2 regions of the Embleya australiensis genome follow, and region 2 is predicted to be linked to the other one. Evidence: riboswitches for the same ligand, from Rfam matches in the RefSeq annotation. Region 2 holds a riboswitch; the other holds the start of a gene.

Region 1 (9,595 bases), 1.1 Mb from region 2:
GCCCGGATCGGGGATCCCGGCCGCCGAGCCCGCCCGCACCCGTGCGGGACGGGGTGTGCGCCTGTGCCCCCGCGTTGTGGACGCCGCGCCCGCCGCCGCCCGGGTGCCCGTCCGGCACGGTTTCGGCGGCGGGCCCGGGTCGGAGTTCCCGGCCGCCGAGCCCGCCCGCACCCGTGCGGGACGGGTGTGCCCACACCGGGTTTCGGGTGCCGCGTCCGCGTGCACGGCGCCGGGCCGGGGGCCGGCCCGGATCGGGAGTCCCGGCCGCTGGGTCTGCGGTGGTTGCGTGGTCCGTGTTCGGGGCGCCGCCCGTGCCCGCACGGTCGAGGTGTGCCGCCGGTGTCCATGCCGGGCTTGAGTGCCGCGCCGGCCCGCGCCGCGTCGGCCCACGCCGGGTCCGCCCGCACCGGCCCTGGCCGCGTTGCCCGCGCCCGCCCGGGGCCGGGTGTGCCGCGTGTGTCCATGCCGGGTTTGGGTGCCGCGGCTGCGCCATGTTGGCTCGCGCCCGCGCAGATCCGGGTGTGTCGCCTGTGCGTGCACCGGGTTCGGGCACCGCGCCCGCCCCACGTCCGCCGGTGCGTGCGCGACCGTGGCGGTTGGGTGGCTCGGGCCCTGGGCATTGCCCGCACCCGGACGGGTTCGGATGTGCCGCCCCTGGGCCCACCTCGGGTTCGGGTGTTATGCCCGCCCTGGCTCACGCCGGGGCGTCTGTGGCCATGCCGAGTTCGGGTGTGGTGCCTGTTGCACGCCGGTCTGCCCGCCGCTGCGCCTGCGTCGGGTCCGGTCGGGGTGCCTGTGGTTGCGCGGGGTTGCGTGGCGGGCTCGGCTGCGTTGGTTGCCTGTACCGCCGTACCGGCGCCGGCGATACCCCGCGGCCGCTTCGCCTCGCGCCGCCTGTCCGGCCCCGGTCGGCGCTCCCGCATGCCGCCGCCCGCCGAACCCGCACCTGCCGCGCCCACGCCGCGCTGCCCCGACCCGGCGCCCCACCCGCCCGCGCCGCGCCGCCCGCCCCGGCCCCGGCCCGCGCTCCGCCGCACCCGTACCCGCACCTACTGTGCCCGCGCCGCGCTGCCCCGGCCCGGCGCCCCGCGCCGCGCTGCGCCGCCCGTCCGGCCCCGGCCCGCGTTCCGCCGCACCCGTGCGTCCCGCCGCCGCCCGTGCAACGACCGGGGCCCGGCCCCCGCTTGGCGGGAAGGCCGGGCCCCGGTCATTGATCCGACAGGATCGGGCGCGTTATGTGCCGCGATGTGTCGTGCAGTCCGTGTGTGGACCGTTTCAAGCAGAGGAGCGCATGGCTCCCGGTTCAGGCGGTGACGCGGACCATGTCGGCCTGCGGCCCCTTCTGCCCCTGCGAGATCTCGAACTCGACTCGCTGCCCCTCCTCGAGCGTCCGGTACCCGTCCATCTGGATCGCGCTGTAGTGGACGAAAACGTCCGCCCCACCGTCGACCGCGATGAAGCCGTACCCCTTCTCCGCGTTGAACCACTTGACGGCGCCCTGAGCCATTCCTAACTCCCCTGTTACTGGCCCTTTCACGGATACTGCACGCCGCAGCTCCGGGTTCGTATCCAGAAGGACCCGGCCCTCTGCTACGACCGCGGCTGAATGTATCCGGACGGATGCCCGGAGCAACAGGTCAATCGGACGAGAATTCCCGAGCGAATAAAACTCGCATTCCTCGCGAGTCTCCGAAAAAGCCGTATTTCAATTCACCAGGAAAACGACTTTCCACACATATCGGATGTGATCCCGACCACGGGTTTACCGACGCGCCGCCGCCAAAGACGGGAAATGGAGCCGGTTAAACCCGGGTTACGCACAACCTTCGGCAGGAACGAAGAAATCCGCCGAGCGGTGCTCGCGCGGCGGATTTCCCGGTTCCGTTTCGTGCCCGATCGAGGAAGATCGGGACGCTCGGCCTATCGCGTCAGCAACCCCCGGCGACCGCCGGGATGATCGAAACGGTGCCCTTGTCGGGGATCGCCGTGGCGAGCCCGTCGGCGAAGCGCACGTCCTCGTCCTCCACGTACAGATTCACAAAGCGACGCAGCTTGCCCTCGTCGTCGAGGATGCGTGCGCGAATTCCGGCGTGGGCCTTTTCCAGGGAGTCCAGGACCTCGGCGAGCGTGGTGCCCTCGGCGGACACCTCCGCCGCCCCACCCGTGTAGGTGCGCAGGATGGTCGGGATGCGAACGGAGACGCTCATGCGAGGCCGGCCTTTCGGAAGGAGTCCAGGGTGGGTCGAATGGTCGCGGTGGGTCCGGTCGTCGGCGTGACCGCGTCCAACGTCTTGAGGCCGTCGCCCGTGTTGAGCACGACCGTCTCGGCGTCCGGGTCCAGCGCGCCGGACTCGAGCAGCTTGCGCAGGCAGCCCACGGTGACCCCGCCCGCGGTCTCGCCGAAGATGCCCTCGGTACGCGCGAGCAGCTTCATCGCCTCGACCACCTCGACGTCGTTCACGTCCTCCACCGCGCCGCCCGTGCGCTTGCACACGTCGAGCACGTAGGGGCCGTCGGCGGGATTGCCGATCGCGAGCGACTTGGCGATCGTGTCCGGCCGCACCGGGCGGATCACGTCGTGCCCGGCCTTCCACGCGGCGGCCACCGGGGAGCACCCCGTCGCCTGGGCGCCGAAGATCCTGTACGGCGCGTCCTCTACCAGACCCAGCGCGATCAACTCGCGGAAACCCTTGTCGATCTTGGTCAGCTGCGACCCCGACGCGATGGGGATGACGATCTGCTCCGGCAGTTTCCAGCCGAGTTGTTCCGCGATCTCATAGGCGAGCGTCTTGGAACCCTCGCCGTAGTAGGGCCGCAGGTTGACGTTGACGAAGCCCCAGCTCTCGCCGGCCGGGTCGCCGATCAGCTCCGAACAGAATCGGTTGACCTCGTCGTAGGTCCCCTCGATGGCGACCAGCTCGCCGCCGTAGACCGCAGCTGTGACGACCTTGCCGGCCTCCAGGTCGGACGGGATGAACACACAGCTGCGCAGGCCCACCCGGGCGGCGGCGGCACCCACCGCGCCGGCCAGGTTGCCGGTGGACGAGCAGGACAGCGTGGTGAAGCCGAAGGTACGCGCGGCCTCGACTGCGATCGCCACCACGCGGTCCTTGAAGGAGTGCGTCGGGTTCCCGGAATCGTCCTTGACGTGCAGGTTGCGCACGCCCAGCTCGCGGCCCAGGTTCTCGGCCCGGACGAGCTTGGTGAAGCCGGGGTTCAGGCTGGGCCGGGACGAGACGTCCGCGGACACCGGCAGCAGCGGCGCGTAGCGCCAGATGTTGTGCGGCCCGGCTTCGATCCGCTCCCGCGTCACGGTGCCGAACTCGTAGGCGACCTCGAGGGGGCCGAAACAGGACTCGCAGGCGTACTTCGGGCCGAGCTCCGTGCGCTCCCCGCACTCGCGACACGACAGCGCGACGGCCGGACCGAAGGAGGTGGGGGTGGCGCTGGTGGTGCGGGTGGCGGTGGGTGTCGCCATGGCGAGGGCCTTTCTGTCCTCATCTTTACCCGTGGGGTCCCACGGGCCGGACTTGGCACCTGTCCGACTCGTCGGCCGCTCGCTCGCGCCGAAAGCGCGTCACGAGGAATGACGATCGGATGGTTGCCGGGGCTTCAACGGGCCGTTCCCTCTGCCCCTCTGGATGAGCTGCTATGGCGGTGGACACACCCTTCGCCGGGTGGCCGGTCCGCGTTTGTCCGGTCCGACGTGCGATCGTCGTAACCGGTGACGACGACTGTAACCGAACCGGTGCCGCGTCGATCATCCGGTCCACCCCGCGAGACGATAAAGGGTGGAACGACCGAGGCCGGAACACCGGCGACGACAGGGGATCTTCGAACGTGACGCACGAGGTGGGCGACTGGCTCCGACGGCGGTCCTCCGCCGCCGCCGACTGGCCCGTCGACAGGCTTCTCGACGCCAAACGCGACACCCGGGTCAGCGTCGTCCTGCCCGCGTTGAACGAGGCGGCGACGGTCGGCGACATCGTCAAGGTGATCCGGACCGAGCTGGTCGAGCGGGTACCGCTGGTGGACGAGCTGGTGGTGGTCGACTCCGGCTCCACCGACGACACCGCGCGGGTGGCCGCCGACGCGGGCGCGCGGGTGGTGCACCGCGACGACATCCTGCCCGCGCTCCCGGCCGTGCGCGGCAAGGGCGAGGTGTTGTGGCGCTCGCTCCTGGTCACCGACGGCGACATCGTGGCGTTCGTGGACGCCGACCTGAAGGACTTCTCGGCGGACTTCGTCACCGGGATCCTCGGCCCGCTGCTCACCGACCCCTCGGTCCAGCTGGTCAAGGCCATGTACGACCGGCCGCTGGAGATCGGCGACACGATCGTGCCCGCCGGCGGCGGCCGGGTGACCGAACTGGTCGCCCGCCCCCTGCTCAACCTGCACTGGCCCGAACTGGCCGGCTTCGTGCAGCCGCTCGGCGGCGAATACGCGGCCCGCCGCACGCTGCTCGAACAACTGCCCTTCCCGTGTGGCTACGGCATCGAGACCGCGATGCTCGTGGACACCCTGCGCCTGGTCGGCTTGGACGCGATGGCCCAGGTGGACGTCGGTGTGCGGCGGCACAACCACCAGGACGAGGCGGGCCTGGGGCGGATGGCGGCGGAGATACTCCAGGCCGTCGAGCGCCGACTGCGCCGCGGCCCCGCCGGCGCGCACCCGGCCGAGCCGAACACCGTGCTGACCCAGTTCGAACGGGACGAGGCGGGCTTTCGCGTACGCACCCACGACATCGCCGCCCGGGAACGCCCGCCGATGGCCACGGTGCCCGAGTACCGGACACGAACCCGCCTGGTCGGGCGCTGACCCCTGGTCCGGGGGTGTTTGTCCGGCGTTCGGCCCGGGTTTCCGCCGCGGTGGCCGAAGACTCACCGATACCCGAGAGGCACAGCCCGACTACGTGTGGTAGTGACCGGTGGGCGTGATACTCGCCACACCGTTCGAACCGAGGGCACGGCCGGCCCGGGTTTGCGCACCGGGATGCGTGGCTAGGGTCGGGGCATGAGTGCTCCTCCTCCCGCCACCCCCTCTCCCGCCGGGGTGCTGGTCGCCTCCAACCGCGGTCCCGTGTCCTTCTCCCTGGAGGACGACGGCACACTCACGGTGCGGCGCGGCGGCGGCGGACTGGTGTCCGGCCTGTCCACCGCCGGGCAGGGCACCGGCGCCGTGTGGGTCTGCTCCGCGCTCGGCGAGCCCGACCGCACCGCGACCCGCGCCGCGCCCTCGGGCCGGCTGGATCTCGCCGGTCACGACACCGGCGGGCTGGCCGTACGGATGCTCGACATCGACCCCGGCACGTTCGCACGGGCGTACAACGCCATAGCGAACTCGACCCTGTGGTTCGTCCACCACCTGCTCTACGACACCCCCTCCAAGCCGGTCTTCGACGCGCGCTTCCGCAAGGAGTGGGACTCCTACGAGGCGTACAACCAGGCGTTCGCCGAGGCCCTGGCGGAGGAGGCGGCCGAGGGCGCGAAGGTGGTCGTACAGGACTACCACCTGACCCTGGTGCCGGTGCTGCTCCGCCGACTGCGTCCCGACCTGCGGATCGGCCACTTCGCGCACACCCCCTGGGCACCGCCGGACTACTTCCGGCTGCTGCCCGACGACATCGCCCGCTACGTGCTCGAAGGGGTGCTCGGCGCGGACCACGCCGGATTCCATTCCCGGCGCTGGGCGCTCGCGTTCCTGGACTGCTGCGCCGACGTGCTGGGCGCCGACGTGGACCGGGACGCGATGACCGTCACGCACGCGGGCCACGTGACCGAGATCGGCGTACACGCGCTGGGCGCCGACGCCGAGTTCCTGCGCGAGCGCGCGTCCCGGGCCGACGTGGACACCCGCCTCGCCGGGCTGCGCGAGGCGGTCGGCGACCGTCGGGTGATCGTCCGGGTGGACCGTACGGAGTTGTCCAAGAACATCGTCCGGGGCCTGCTGGCCTACCGCGAACTGCTGCGCACCCGACCGGAATGGCTCGGCCGGGTGGTGCACGTGGCGTTCGCCTATCCGTCGCGGCACGACCTGCCGGAGTACCGCGAGTACACCGCCGCGGTGCAGCGGGTGGCCAAGGAGATCGACGACGAGTTCGGCACCGGCGACTGGCAGCCGCTGATCCTGCACGTCAACGACGACTTCCCGCGCTCGCTCGCGGCGTACCGGCTGGCCGACGTCGCGCTGGTGAACCCGATCCGGGACGGGATGAACCTGGTCGCCAAGGAGGTGCCGGTGGTCTCCCTCCTGGACGAGGAGCACGGGGGCTGCGCGCTGGTGCTCTCGCGCGAGGCGGGCGCGTGCGAGGAGTTGGGCGAGGACGCGATCGTGGTCAATCCGTTCGACGTCTCGCAGACCACCGAGGCGCTGCACGAGGCGCTGACGATGGACACCACCGACCGGCTCCAGCGCACCAAGCGGCTGGCCGCGGCGGCGGTGGCGCTCAACCCGCAGCAGTGGTTCCTGGAGCAACTGGACGCGTTGGACGTCTGAGCGGGGCGGGTGACCGGGCCGCCACGCGCCGGCCGAACCGCGCGGTTCGGCCGGCGTAGGTCGGTGGGCCGGGTGTTTGGTGATGCTCGGTCTCGGGGTTCGGTGCTCAGGTCGCGGTCGGTCCGGCGGCGCGGCGTCGGCGGGTGGCGACCACCGCGACCGTGCCGGCGGCGACCAGGGCCGCGCCGACGGTGCCGGCGGCGAGGCCGGCCGGGCCGGTGAGCGCCAGGTTGCCGCCGCCGGATGTGCCGCCCGAAGCGCCGGTGGATCCGGCGGGCCCGCCGGCTCCGCCCGAGGTGCCGGCGGACGTGCCGCCCGAGGTGCCGCCCGTGCTCGCCGAACCGGTGGCGCCGGCGCCGGTGGTGCCCGCGCTCGTCCCGGCGGTTGTGGTCGAGCCGCCCTTGAAGGCGACCTTCACGAAGGCGTCCTGGCTGCGGTCGGGGGAGCCGTGCGCGGCCATGGTCAGCACGTAGCACTCGGTCTTGAGGCAGTCGACGTCCTTGCCCGCGCCGTTCTTGTACGCGGCCTTGACGTCGGTGAGCGTGACCGAGAACGTGCCGTCCGGGTCGATCCCGTCCGCGCCGTACGCCTTGATCCACTTCGAGGCGCCGTAGTTGCCCGCGTTGGTGGTCCAGTCGGCCTCCTTCGGGCCGAACACCACGTAGATCCCGTTGCCGCTGCCGGCCGCGTAGCCGGAACCCTTGACGGTGACCGAGGCGCCCGCCGGGTCCAGGCCGGTGCTCGGGGTCACGGTCAGCTTCGCCCCACCGGCCGCCCGAGGAGCCGCGGCCGGCGCGGCCTGTGCCGCCGTGGCCGCGCGCAACGATCGGGGTGCCGCGGCGGTCGGCGCGGGCGCGGCGAAGGTCAGCCCGACCTTTGCGGTGGGCCCGCCCTCGGCCCCGACCCGGACCTCGAACGCCGGGGCGTCCGGGGCGAATCCGGTGCCGACCACGAGCGGGGTCGCGACGAAGCCGTTGCCGTCGGCGGTGAGTACGCGGCTGCCCTTGGAGTCGGTGGTGTCGCCGCCGTACAGCGCGACGGTGACCTTCGCGCCGGGAGCGAAGCCGCGAGCGGTCACGGTGATCTCGTCGCCGCCCGGGGCCAGTTCGGCGCCGCGCGAGACGGTCGCGGTGGGGGCGGCCGACGGGGCGGCGCCGACGGCCGGTGCGGCCAGGATGCCGACGGCGGTCAGGCCGACGGCGGCGATGGCCATGCGCCGGGCGGGAGAAGTGTGCGGGGTGAACATGGCGGCTCCTGAAGGGATTTCGGGTGACGCGACGGCGGGTCGTCAGCCGGTCGGGTCGGCGGTGGCTTCGGTGCGGGTGTCGGTGGTCGCCGCGCCCTCGGCGGCGCGTCTGCGGCGCCGGACGACCCGGCCGATCAGTGCGCCGAGCAGCAGCACGATCGCGCCGAGGAGCAACCACGGCGGCGCCCATATGGCGGTCGACCCGGCGGCTGCGGTCGCCGGTTCGCCCGTCACCTTCACGTCGGCGGTGAGGCGCCCGGCCGGAATGACGCCGGCGAAGCGCTGGACCACCTCGTGCGTGGCCCCCGGCAACAACTCGGGCAGCGTGGTGTGCTTCGGGCCGCCGAGTCGCCAGTCGCCGAGGCCGGAGATCGTGGTCTGCGCCCGGGCGGTGGTCCGTACGTTGCCGGTGTTGCGGACCCGGTAGCGCACCACCGCCTCGGCGCCGCCGAACATCGCGAGCGGGTTGTCGTAGGACACCCGCAGGTCCTCGATCGCCAGCCCCGGCAGCGCGGGGCCGGCCACCCGCAGGTACACCCGCGCGCCGACCCGCCGGTCCACGTCGAACCGCTGCTCGCCGGGCCCGGTCGCGGCGGCCTTGATCGAGGCGACGATGGCGCCGGTGTGGTCGCCGGGCGTGGCGCCGGCCGGGACGGTCAGCCGGAACGGGATGTCCGCGCGCTTGCCCGGCGCGATCGTGTACGACTCGGCGTCGAAACCGATCCACGAGCCGACGTCCCGTGGCTGCTCGGCGCCGGTCAGCAGGGTCATCCCGCCGTCCACGGCGAGCACCGCGTCGGTGGCGTAGACCCGCAGGGTCAGCGGCTCGGCGCCGAAGTTGGACACGCCGACCACGTCGACCAGGGTCTGGCCCGGGGCGGCGGTGAGCACGAAGTGGTCGCGGCCGCCTGCCGGTTGCACGCCCCAGGTGAACTCGTCGGCGGCTTGGGCGGGGGTGGTGAGGGCGGCCAGGGGGAGTAGGGCGGTGAAGAGTATGCGGAGGAGGCGGGTGAGGGGGGCGGGCATTGGGGGGCTCCAAGGGGGGGCCTGGGTCGCGGGGTGGGCGGGGCGGGGAGGGGGAGTCGTGGCGGCGGCGTTGCTGCTTGTTGGGCGCTTCGCGCCGGCTCGCGAGGGACCACTTTTTTCTCTCCCCCGCTTCGCTCCTCCGAGAAAAAAGCGGCCCCTCGCTCGGGGCTGGGTGTCCCTCCGCTTCGCTCCGGGCCACCCAGCCCAAGTTCTGCGGCTCCGCCGCTCTCCGCGCTTCGCGCGTCGATCCCGGGGTCGGCCCGAGTCGTGGGCGCTGACGCGCCACGGGGTCTGCACGTCCCTTGCCGCGATGGGCCGCGGGGCCCGGCCGGGTCGGGCACGGGGCCTGTAAAACCGCAGCGTTCGGGCCGAACGCAACGGGTGGAGCGGGTGGGTACACCGGCCGGTCCGGGCCGCGATGGGCTGCCGGGCCCGGTCGGGTCGGGGACGGGGCCTGTAAAACCGCAGCGTTCGGGCCGAACGCAACGGGTGGAGCGGGTGGGTGCACCGGCCGGTCCGGGCCGTGATGGGCTGCCGGGCCCGGTCGGGTCGGGGACGGGGCCTGTGAAACCGCAGCGTTCGGGGTGAACGCAACGGGTGGAGCGGGTGGGTGCACCGGCCGGTCCGGGCCGTGATGGGCCGCGGGGCCTGGTCGGGTCGGGGACGGGGCCTGTGAAACCGCAGCGTTCGGGCCGAACGTAACGGGTGGAGCGGGTGGGTGCACCGGCCGGTCCGGGCCGTGATGGGCCGCGGGGCCTGGTCGGGTCGGGGACGGGGCCTGTGAAACCGCAGCGTTCGGGGTGAACGCAACGGGTGGAGCGGGTGGGT
Region 2 (9,595 bases):
TCGTTGCCACCGCAGACCCACAACACGCCGTAGCAGGTGATCCAGGCGACACCCAGACCGGTGCGCACCGGCATGTTGCGCGGGCGGTCCAGGAGGTGGTGCTCACGCTTGTCGCCGGTGATCCAGCCTTCGATCCACGGGTACATCGCCATGAACGTGAACAACACACCGGGCAGGATCAGGGACGGGATCAGCACGTTGAAGCTGAACGTGTGGCCCCAGACGTTCCACTCCCAGTTCGGCATCAGGCGCAGGGATCCCTCGAGGAATCCGATGTACCAGTCGGGCTGGGAGCCCGCCGTGATCTGTCCCGGGTTGTATGGACCGTAGGACCAGATCGGGTTGATCTGCACCAGGCCGCCGAGCGCGGCGGTGATGCCGAACACGATGAAGAAGAAGCCACCGGCCTTGGCCGCGTAGACCGGCAGCAGCGGCAGGCCCACGACGTTCTTCTCGGTCTTGCCCGGGCCGGGGAACTGGGTGTGCTTCTGGTAGAAGACCAGGATCAGGTGGACGGTCACCAGACCGACCATGATCGCCGGGATCAGCAGCACATGGATCGTGAACAGGCGCGGGACGATGTCCTCGCCCGGGAACTCCCCGCCGAACAGGAAGAACTGCACGTAGGTGCCGACCAGCGGGATCGCCAGGACGACGCCCTCGGCGATGCGCAGACCGGTACCGGAGAGCAGGTCGTCGGGCAGCGAGTAGCCGGTGAAGCCGTTGACCATGGCCAGCACGAGCAGCAGGAAGCCGAACAGCCAGTTTATTTCGCGCGGCTTGCGGAACGCCCCGGTGAAGAAGATCCGGAACATGTGCACGAACAGCGACGACACGAAGATCAGCGCCGCCCAGTGGTGGATCTGACGCATCGCCAGACCACCGCGGATGTCGAAGCTGATGTCCAGCGTCGAGGCGTACGCCTGCGACATGTGGATGCCCTGCAGCGGCACGTAGGAGCCGTCGTAGACGACCTCCTGCATGCTCGGCTTGAAGAACAGCGTGAGGAACACGCCGGTCAGCAGCAGCACGATGAAGCTGTACAGCGCCACTTCACCGAGCATGAAGGACCAGTGGTCCGGAAAGACCTTGCGCAGGTTCTTCTTGGCCGCGCCGTAGATGCCCAGCCGGCTGTCCAGCGCGTCGGCCGCGCGAACGGCCGCGTTGTCCGGGATCGGGGTGCTCTTGTTGGCCCCGCCCTTGGGTTGTTCGCTCGACATCAGCCACGCTCCCAGAAGCTCGCGCCGACCGGTTCGGCGAAGTCCTGCGACGCGGCGAGGTTACCCGCCTCGTTCACATGGATCTTCAACTGCGGCAGCGAGCGAGCGGCCGGGCCGAACACGACCTTGCCGTCGTCCGCCAGGTCGAAGGTGGACTGGTGGCACGGGCACAGCAGGTGGTGCGTCTGCTGCTCGTACAGGCCGATCGGGCAACCCACGTGGGTGCAGATCTTCGAGTACGCCACGATGCCCTCGTGGCCCCAGGCCAGTTCCTTCTTGGACTTGATGTCCTTCGGCTCCAACCGGACCAGCAGGACCGCGGACATGCCCGCCTTCTCCAGCCAGCCGTGCGAGAGCTCCTCCTTCTGACCGGCCGGGCCGTACTTCTCGACCAGACCCTCGGGAAGCGCCATGGTGAGCGAGCCCTTGACGATGTCGTCCGGCTTGATCGGCAGGCCGGTCGCCTCGTTGATCAGCTCCTTGCCCGGCTTCCACTCGGTGTGCCGGAGCTTGGTGCCCGGCAGCGGGCCGAGGTCGCGCAGCAGCACCACGCCGGACAGCGGCACCAGGGCCATCGCGCCGATCATCGTGCGCCGGATCAGCGGCCGACGGCCGATCACCGAGTCGGAGGCACCCTGGGTGAACTCGCGGATCGCGTACTCGCGCGTCTCCGGGTCCGAGGTGAACTCGTGGCGCTCCTGGACGATCTCCTCGTCCGTCATCAGCGTGCGCGCCCAGTGGATCGCGCCGGCGCCGATGCAGAACAGCGCGATGCCGAGGGTGCCGCCGAGGGCGGCGTTCTGGGCGCCGATCTTCCCGAAGAAGAAGATGTCGATGATGCGGTCTTTGTCGATGCCGACGTACGACCAGATGAAGCCGATCGTGGCCAGCATCGAGATCACGAAGAGGAACGCGACCTGACGCTCGGCGCGATTGGCCGCCTTCTCGTCGATGTCGGTACGGCGCGGCTCGTGGGCCGGCAGGCCGGGGTCGGCGAACGGGTCGCTTTCCGCCGGAACATGTGCCGAGGCGGGAACCTCGGGCAGGTGCTCTTCGGGCACTTCGGATTTGTCCTGGCTACTCATTTGGTCCTGGCCTTGGGGGTCCGGGCGGCAATCCAGATCGCACAGCCGATCAGCAGGCCGAGCGCGATGATCCAGCCGAAGAGGCCCTCGGAGACCGGGCCGAGGCGGCCGAGACCGAGACCGCCGGGGTTCGGCTCCTTGTGCGTCGTCTCACGCACGTAGGTGACGATGTCCTTCTTCTGCTGCTCGGGCATCGTGCTGTCCGGGAACGAAGGCATGTTCTGCGGGCCGGTGAGCATGGCCTCGTAGATGTGCTTCGGGTCCACGTTCTTCAGCGGCGGTGCGAACTTGCCCTGGGTCAGGGCGCCGCCCTCGCCGGAGAAGTTGTGGCACTGCGAGCAGTTCGTGCGGAACAGCTCGGCGCCGTTGACGATGTTGCCGTCGGGCGCGTACATGTTCGCCGTCGGGATCTTGGGCCCGACGCCGAGGGAGGCCACGTACGCGGAGAGCTGTTCGATCTGCGCCGGGGTGTAGACCTCGGGCTTGCGCGGTGCCTGGGCACCGGGCTGCTGGAGGGGCATCCGGCCGGTCGACACCTGGAAGTCGACGGCGGCCGCGCCGACGCCGACCAGAGGGGGACCGTCCGAGGAGCCCTGGGCGTCGAGCCCGTGGCAGGTCGAACATCCGCTCAGGTAGAGCTTCTTGCCCGCTTCGACCGCGATGGAGGCAGAGTCGTCGGCCTCCGCCTTCTTGGCGGGCGCGAACGCGGCGTACAGCCCCCCCGTGGCCGCGAGCGCAAAAATGAGTACGACGATCGCCGCCAAGGGGTGGCGTCGCCGCGCGGAGAGCTTTTTCACGGATAACCCCGGTCCAATGTCGTCTGCGTAGTGAGTGTCGGGACGTCTACCTGATGACGTAGATCGTGAAGAACAGACCGATCCAGACCACGTCGACGAAGTGCCAGTAGTACGAGACGACGATTGCGGCCGTGGCCTGCTCGTGCGTGAACCGTCGGGCCGCGTAGGTGCGTCCGAGGACCAACAGGAAGGCGATCAGACCGCCCGTCACGTGCATGCCGTGGAAGCCGGTGGTCAGGTAGAAGACCGAACCGTAAGCCGACGACGAAAGAGTCGTGCCCTCCTTGACCAGCTCCGTGTACTCCATCACCTGACCGCCGACGAAGACGGCGCCCATGATGAAGGTGATGATGAACCACATGCGGAGCTTCTTGACGTCACCGCGTTCGGCCGCGAAGACGCCGAGCTGACAGGTGAGCGAGGACAACACGAGGATCGTCGTGTTGCCCGTCGAGAACGGGATGTTCAGCTCACTGGCATGCTCGCGCCAGGCGTCCGAGCCGGTGACCGACCGGATCGTGAAATACATCGCGAACAAGGCCGCGAAGAACATCAGCTCCGACGCCAACCAGACGATCGTGCCGATGCTGACCAAGTTGGGACGGTTGAGTGTCCCGTGTGTCCCGTGTGAGGGGGGCCCGGTTTCTAGTGAAGTTGCTGTCGCCACGGCGGCCATTATTGCGGTCGCCGGATCTGCCCACACTTCGGGGGGTAACCCTCGTTGAACGTGTCGGGGTTAGGCTCTGGTTCCGTGAGTGGCTCTGCAGGCGATGCCGGGATGTTCCTGGCACACGCGACCCCCGGGAACGTCCCGCCCGAACTGACCCCCATTCGGCTCCTGACCGGGTGGGTGTTCGAGCCGATCCCGATCCTGGTCGCGATGTTGTTCGGCGGGCTCTATCTGTACGGGGTGCACAAGCTCAGGGCCCGTGGGGACGCGTGGTCGCGGTGGCGCACCTTCTCGTTCCTGGGGTTGGGCCTCGGCACGTTCCTGATCGCGACCGAGTCGGCGCTGGCTGCCTACGACACCGTGTTGTTGAGCGTGCACATGGTGCAGCACATGGTGCTGGCGATGATCACGCCGATCTTCCTGGCGCTGGGCGCGCCGATCACCCTCGCGCTGCGCACCCTGCCGACCAAGTGGCGTAATCGGCTCAATGCCCTCCTGCACAGCAGATTCTCGAAGGTGGTCACCTTCCCGGCCTTCGCCGGCTTCGTCTTCGTGCTCAATCCGTTCGCGCTGTACTTCACGCCCTGGTACGAGCTGACGCTGCGGAACACCTTCATGCACGACATGAATCACGTGCACTTCGTGATCATCGGCTGCATGTGGTTTTGGCCACTGCTCGGGCTCGACCCGATGCCGCGCGCGAGCCATCCGATGCGGTTGCTCGCGGTCTTCGCGACGCTGCCGTTCCACGCCTGGTTGGGCATCGCGATCATGAGCTCGTCCACCGTGCTGGCCGGTGACTGGTACAACGACCTCGGTCGCGACTGGGGCGCGAGTCCGCTGTCCGACCAGGGCACCGCCGGCGGGATCCTGTGGGGCAGCGGCGACATCATCGGACTGCTCGTCTTCCTCGTGTTGTTCGTGCAGTGGGCCAAGGCGTCCGAGCGCGAGGCGGTGCGCGAGGACCGGCGGCTCGATCGACTCGAACTGATCGAGGCCGGGCGCAAGGCTCGCGAGGAGCGGTTGGCGCGCGAGGCGGCGGCGGGCGGCGACGGCGCCGGGAGCGCCGAGGGCGTCGGGGCCGTCGGGGGCGCCGGAAAATCCGTCGCGAAGAGCACTCTTGCGGGTGACTCTGCCCGAACGGAGGACGGCGATTCGGCCGTCCGGGTGGCCCCCGGGGCCGAGCCGAGGTCGGCGGGCGCGGCCGAGTAGCGTCGCGGCATGATCCTCGAACGGTTCCTCCGCCGGCGGCGTGCCGAGCCGGCGCCCGCGCTCGTCGACGACGGCACGCTGGTCGTGGTCGGCTCCTGCTTCGATCCGGCGCGTGCCGACTCGGCGGTGGTCGCGGAGATGCGGGCGGCCGGAGTGGCGGTGGAGACCGGTCCGTTCGTGATGCGGCACCTGGTGACCCTGCCGGACCACGACGCGGTCGCGGAGGCGACCCGGATCCTGGCGGCGGACGGGTGGGCGGTCACGGTCGTGGCGGCCGACGAGCGGCCGCTGCGGGTGCGGATCGCGCGGCAGCAGGTGCTCACCGGCCTCGAACCGGCCCGCGAGCGCACCCGGATGGCGGGGCTGGCGCAGCGGTTGGGCGGGGACGCCGAGGGCTACGAGGTGCTGGCGCGCGGGTGAGTCGGGCGGACCCGGGTGGTCGGACCGGGATCGGGGCGTGACGAGCCCCACATTTGGGCGGGGAAAAGCGCTAACATCCGGGGCGGATCCAAGTTGTCGTCCCGTACCCGGACCCAGGCAGGTGGACATGACGCGCGGCGAGACCATGACCGTCCTTGTGTACAGCGACGACCGCAACACCCGTCGGAAGGTCACCCTCGCGCTCGGGCGCAGGCCCGCCGTCGACGTGCCGTTCGTCGAATACCTGGAGTGCGCCACCGAGCCCGCCGTGATCGAGGCGATGGACAAGGGCGGCGTGGACCTCGTGATCCTGGACGGGGAGACCGCCCCCGCCGGCGGCATGGGTGTGTGCCGGCAGCTCAAGGACGAGATCTACAACTGCCCGCCCGTCCTCACCCTGGTCGGTCGCCCGCAGGACGCGTGGCTGGCCACCTGGTGCCGGGCCGACGCGGTGGTCGCGCATCCGCTGGACCCGCGCACGCTCGCCTCGGCGGCGGCCGACCTGATCCGCGGGCGCATCGCGGGACGTCAGCCGGCCTGACCGCATCGCGGATAACCGTCGGGTGTCGGTGGCCCCGGTCGGTACGCTGGCGCCGACTCATCCGATGACACTGCGGGAGCGGACCATGGGCGCCTCGGCCTCTACGTACCAGAGCGGCGGCAACCCGGCGGCCCGTTCCTGGCGCGACATCCTGGCCTCGCTCATGCGGGGTGACGACCTGCCGGCGGATGCCACGGCGTGGGCGATGGACCACATCATGACCGGCGAGGCCACGCCGGTGCAGGTGGCCGGGTTCGTGATCGCGCTGCGGGCCAAGGGCGAGACCGTGGACGAGGTCTCGGGTCTGGTGCGGGCGATGTACGAGCACGCTTCGACCATCGAGGTGCCCGGCCGCACGGTGGACATCGTCGGCACGGGCGGCGACCTCGCCCGCACGGTGAACATCTCGACCATGTCCGCGATCGTGGTCGCGGGCGCGGGGGAGACCGTGGTCAAGCACGGCAACCGGGCGGCGTCGTCCGCCAGCGGCGCGGCCGACGTGCTCGAAGCGCTCGGCGTGGTGTTGGATCTGACGCCGGAGCAGGTGGCCCGGACGGCCGGGGAGGCGGGCATCACCCTGTGCTTCGCGCAACGTTTCCACCCGTCGCTGCGGCACGCCGCGCAGGCGCGGCGCGAGCTGGGGGTGCCGACCACGTTCAACTTCCTGGGCCCGCTGACCAATCCGGCGCGGGTCCGGCACCACGCGATCGGGGTCGCGGATCTGCGGATGGCGCCGATCGTGGCCGGTGTGCTGGCCGATCGTGGGGCCACCGCGCTGGTCTTCCGCGGTGACGACGGGTTGGACGAGTTGACCGTGACCACCACGTCCCAGGTGTGGATCGTGCGGGACGGCGACGTGCGCGAGGACCGGGTGGATCCGCGTGACCTGGGCATCGCGTTGAACGGGATCGAGACGCTGCGCGGCGGCGACGCGATGTTCAACGCGGGGGTGGCCCGGAAGCTGCTCGCGGGGGAGAAGGGCGCGGTGCGCGACGCGGTGTTGTTGAACTCGGCGGCGGCGCTGGCCGCGCTCGGTCCGGGAGACGGATCATTGACGCAGCAGTTGGCGGCCGGGATCGAGCGGGCGGCGGAGGCGATCGACTCGGGGGCGGCGCAGGCGGCGCTCGATCGATGGGTGGGCGTGACGCGGTCGTTCGCGCGGGGGTAGTCGAAGGCGGATGTGTACGCCGGGTGGGCCGAGGGCGGCCTGCCCGGCGTCGTCGCGTTCGGGCTCCGTCGGGGCGTGGGGGCGGCGTCCAGTATGTGGAACCGGTGGGGTGGTCGTTGCGCGCGGCGATTCCTGCGGTAATAATTCTGCGCAGGTCACGAGTGACAGTGGAAAGCCCCGGCTTGCTGTCCGGCAACCCTCGCTCCGCGGTGGGGTGCCCCGGGTGATGACACGGTCGGGCGTCGTCAGGCGTCCCGGCAAGCGCGGACCCCTGGTGTGGTGGCAGGCAATTGCCCCATGCGAACCGGGTCCTGTACCTGGGGAGCATGTGATGGCGTGAAATCTCTTTCTCGAAACGGGCTGATCGGCCCATTCCGTACGCGCTGAGTCCTCGCGCGTCGCTTTTCCGAGACCACATTTCATCCGGGGATCACTCTGCGCTGTTCTGATGTCGACTTCTCGACATTGTGTGGGGTTGGTTGCCGTCTGCCGAGGAGATTTGCCATGACCGCCGGTACCGCTTCCGTTGCCTTTGACTCCGACGTCGCCATTGCCGCCCCGTTGCCCGTGGTCGGGCGGGATGTGCTCGTTCCGCTGGTCACCGGGGGTGAGGTGGAGTACGCGGCGCTCGACTACGGGGCCAGCGCGCCGTGTCTGCAGCGGGTGTGGGACGACGTGGCCGGCTATCTGCCGTACTACGGCAGCGTGCATCGCGGCGCCGGCTACCTGTCGCAGTTGTCCACCGATCTGTACGAGCAGAGCCGGGCCACGGTCGCGGAGTTCCTCGGGCTGCGGGACGACGACACGCTGCTGTTCACCCGGGGCACCACCGACTCGCTGAACCTGCTCGCCTCGGTACTGCCGCGTGGCACCCGGGTGTTCGTGTTCGAGACCGAGCACCACGCGGCGCTGCTGCCGTGGCGTCGGCATGCCGGGGTGACCCAGTTGGCGGCGCCGTCCTCGCCGGCGCAGGCGGTCGCGGCGCTGGAGGCCGCGCTCGAAGGCTCCGGCGACGGGCCTCGGTTGGTGTGCGTGACCGGTGCGTCGAACGTGACCGGCGAGCTGTTCCCGGTGGCGGAACTGGCCGAGGTGGCGCACCGGTTCGGGGCGCGGATCGTGCTGGACGCGGCGCAACTGGCGCCGCACCACCCGGTGTCGGTCGCGGACCTGGACGTGGACTGGGTCGCGCTCTCGGCGCACAAGCTGTACGCGCCGTTCGGCTCGGGGGTGTTGGCGGGGCGTGGGGACTGGCTGGACGCGGCGGAGCCGTACCTGGCGGGTGGCGGGGCGAGCAAGGCGGTCTCGCGCGACCACGTCGAGTGGCAGAGCGGCGCGGCCCGGCACGAGGCGGGGTCGCCTAACGTGATCGGCGCCTACGCGTTGGCTTCCGCGTGCCGGGCGATCACCGAGGCGGGGCCGGCGGCGTTGGTCGCGCGCGAGGAGGCGTTGTTGGCGCGGTTGCGGGCGCGGTTGGCGGAGATTCCCCAGGTGCGGACGCTGGAGCTGTTCGGGCCCGAGTCGGCGCGGGTGGGCGTGCTCTCGTTCGTGGTCGAGGGGTGGAACAGCTCGCGGTTCGCGGCGGTGTTGTCGGCGGAGTACGGGATCGGGGTGCGGGACGGGCTGTTCTGCGCGCACCCGCTGGTGCGGCACCTGTTGGGCGGGCGGGCCGATCAGCCGACGGAGTGTGGGTCGCCGGACGCGCCGGAGGGGCAGCAGAACCTCAACGCGATCCGGGTCAGCTTCGGTGTGGGGACGCCCGTCGAGCACCTGGACCGCTTTGCGGCGGCGGTTCGGGAAGTGGTGGAGCGGGGGGCGCGGTGGAGCTACACGGTGGATGGGGGCCGGTGCGTTCCTGAGGCGGATCCGCGCGTGTTGCCTGCGGCGTGACGGGGGGTGGGCCGGCCGGGTCGCGTGCCTGGGCCTTGGACGGGGCGGGTCGTCCTCAAGCGCCGGACGGGCTGATTGGTGCCGGGTCGCGTCCTGGGCCGGCCTCCGGCCCGGTTGTCCTCAAACGCCGGACGGGCTGATTGGTGCCGGGTCGCGTGCCTGGGCCTTGGACGGGGCGGGTCGTCCTCAAACGCCGGACGGGCTGATTGGTGCCGGGTCGCGTCCTGGGCCGGCCTCCGGCCCGGTTGTCCTCAGAAGGGGCCGGTCGCCTCCGGAGTCGGGTTGCGGTTGGGGTGTTCTCGCGTGTCGGGCGCGCTTTGGTTATTCGAGGCCGATGGCGAAGGCTGCTTCGAGGTCGTGTTGGGAGTAGGTGCGGAAGGCGATGTGGGTGGTCGTGGCCTCTACTCCCGGGACCTTGTTGAGGCGGCCGGGGATGACGTCGGCCAGGTCGTCGTGGGCGCGGACGCGCACCATGGCGATCAGGTCGAATTCACCGGTCACCGAGTAGACCTCGCTCACGCCCTCGATCGCGGCGATCGCCTCCGCGATTTCCGGGGTCTGGTCCACACGCGTCTTGACCTGCACGATCGCGGTG

The links. Region 2 has a riboswitch for S-adenosylmethionine ahead of ACMXN5_RS09065 (aminotransferase class V-fold PLP-dependent enzyme). Riboswitches for the same ligand answer to the same signal wherever they lie in the genome.
Region 1: linked by a shared signal. The riboswitch ahead of thrC (threonine synthase) and the one ahead of ACMXN5_RS09065 (aminotransferase class V-fold PLP-dependent enzyme) in region 2 are both predicted to bind S-adenosylmethionine.

The regions. Positions count from the first base shown of each region.
Region 1 covers NZ_CP182422.1:3,235,457-3,245,051, reverse strand. The annotation lists gene ACMXN5_RS13720 (cold-shock protein) at 1,304-1,507, opposite strand; gene ACMXN5_RS13715 (MoaD/ThiS family protein) at 1,929-2,207, opposite strand; gene thrC (threonine synthase) at 2,204-3,478, opposite strand; SAM riboswitch class I at 3,495-3,648, opposite strand; gene ACMXN5_RS13705 (glucosyl-3-phosphoglycerate synthase) at 3,841-4,818, shown strand; gene ACMXN5_RS13700 (alpha,alpha-trehalose-phosphate synthase (UDP-forming)) at 5,014-6,495, shown strand; gene ACMXN5_RS13695 (hypothetical protein) at 6,602-7,741, opposite strand; gene ACMXN5_RS13690 (DUF916 domain-containing protein) at 7,784-8,767, opposite strand.
Region 2 covers NZ_CP182422.1:2,176,142-2,185,736, reverse strand. The annotation lists gene qcrB (cytochrome bc1 complex cytochrome b subunit) at 1-1,220, opposite strand, end outside; gene qcrA (cytochrome bc1 complex Rieske iron-sulfur subunit) at 1,220-2,305, opposite strand; gene qcrC (cytochrome bc1 complex diheme cytochrome c subunit) at 2,302-3,102, opposite strand; gene ctaE (aa3-type cytochrome oxidase subunit III) at 3,149-3,778, opposite strand; gene ACMXN5_RS09085 (cytochrome c oxidase assembly protein) at 3,854-4,984, shown strand; gene ACMXN5_RS09080 (hypothetical protein) at 4,994-5,404, shown strand; gene ACMXN5_RS09075 (response regulator transcription factor) at 5,532-5,945, shown strand; gene trpD (anthranilate phosphoribosyltransferase) at 6,031-7,113, shown strand; SAM riboswitch class IV at 7,267-7,383, shown strand; gene ACMXN5_RS09065 (aminotransferase class V-fold PLP-dependent enzyme) at 7,618-9,000, shown strand; gene ACMXN5_RS09060 (Lrp/AsnC ligand binding domain-containing protein) at 9,322-9,595, opposite strand, start outside.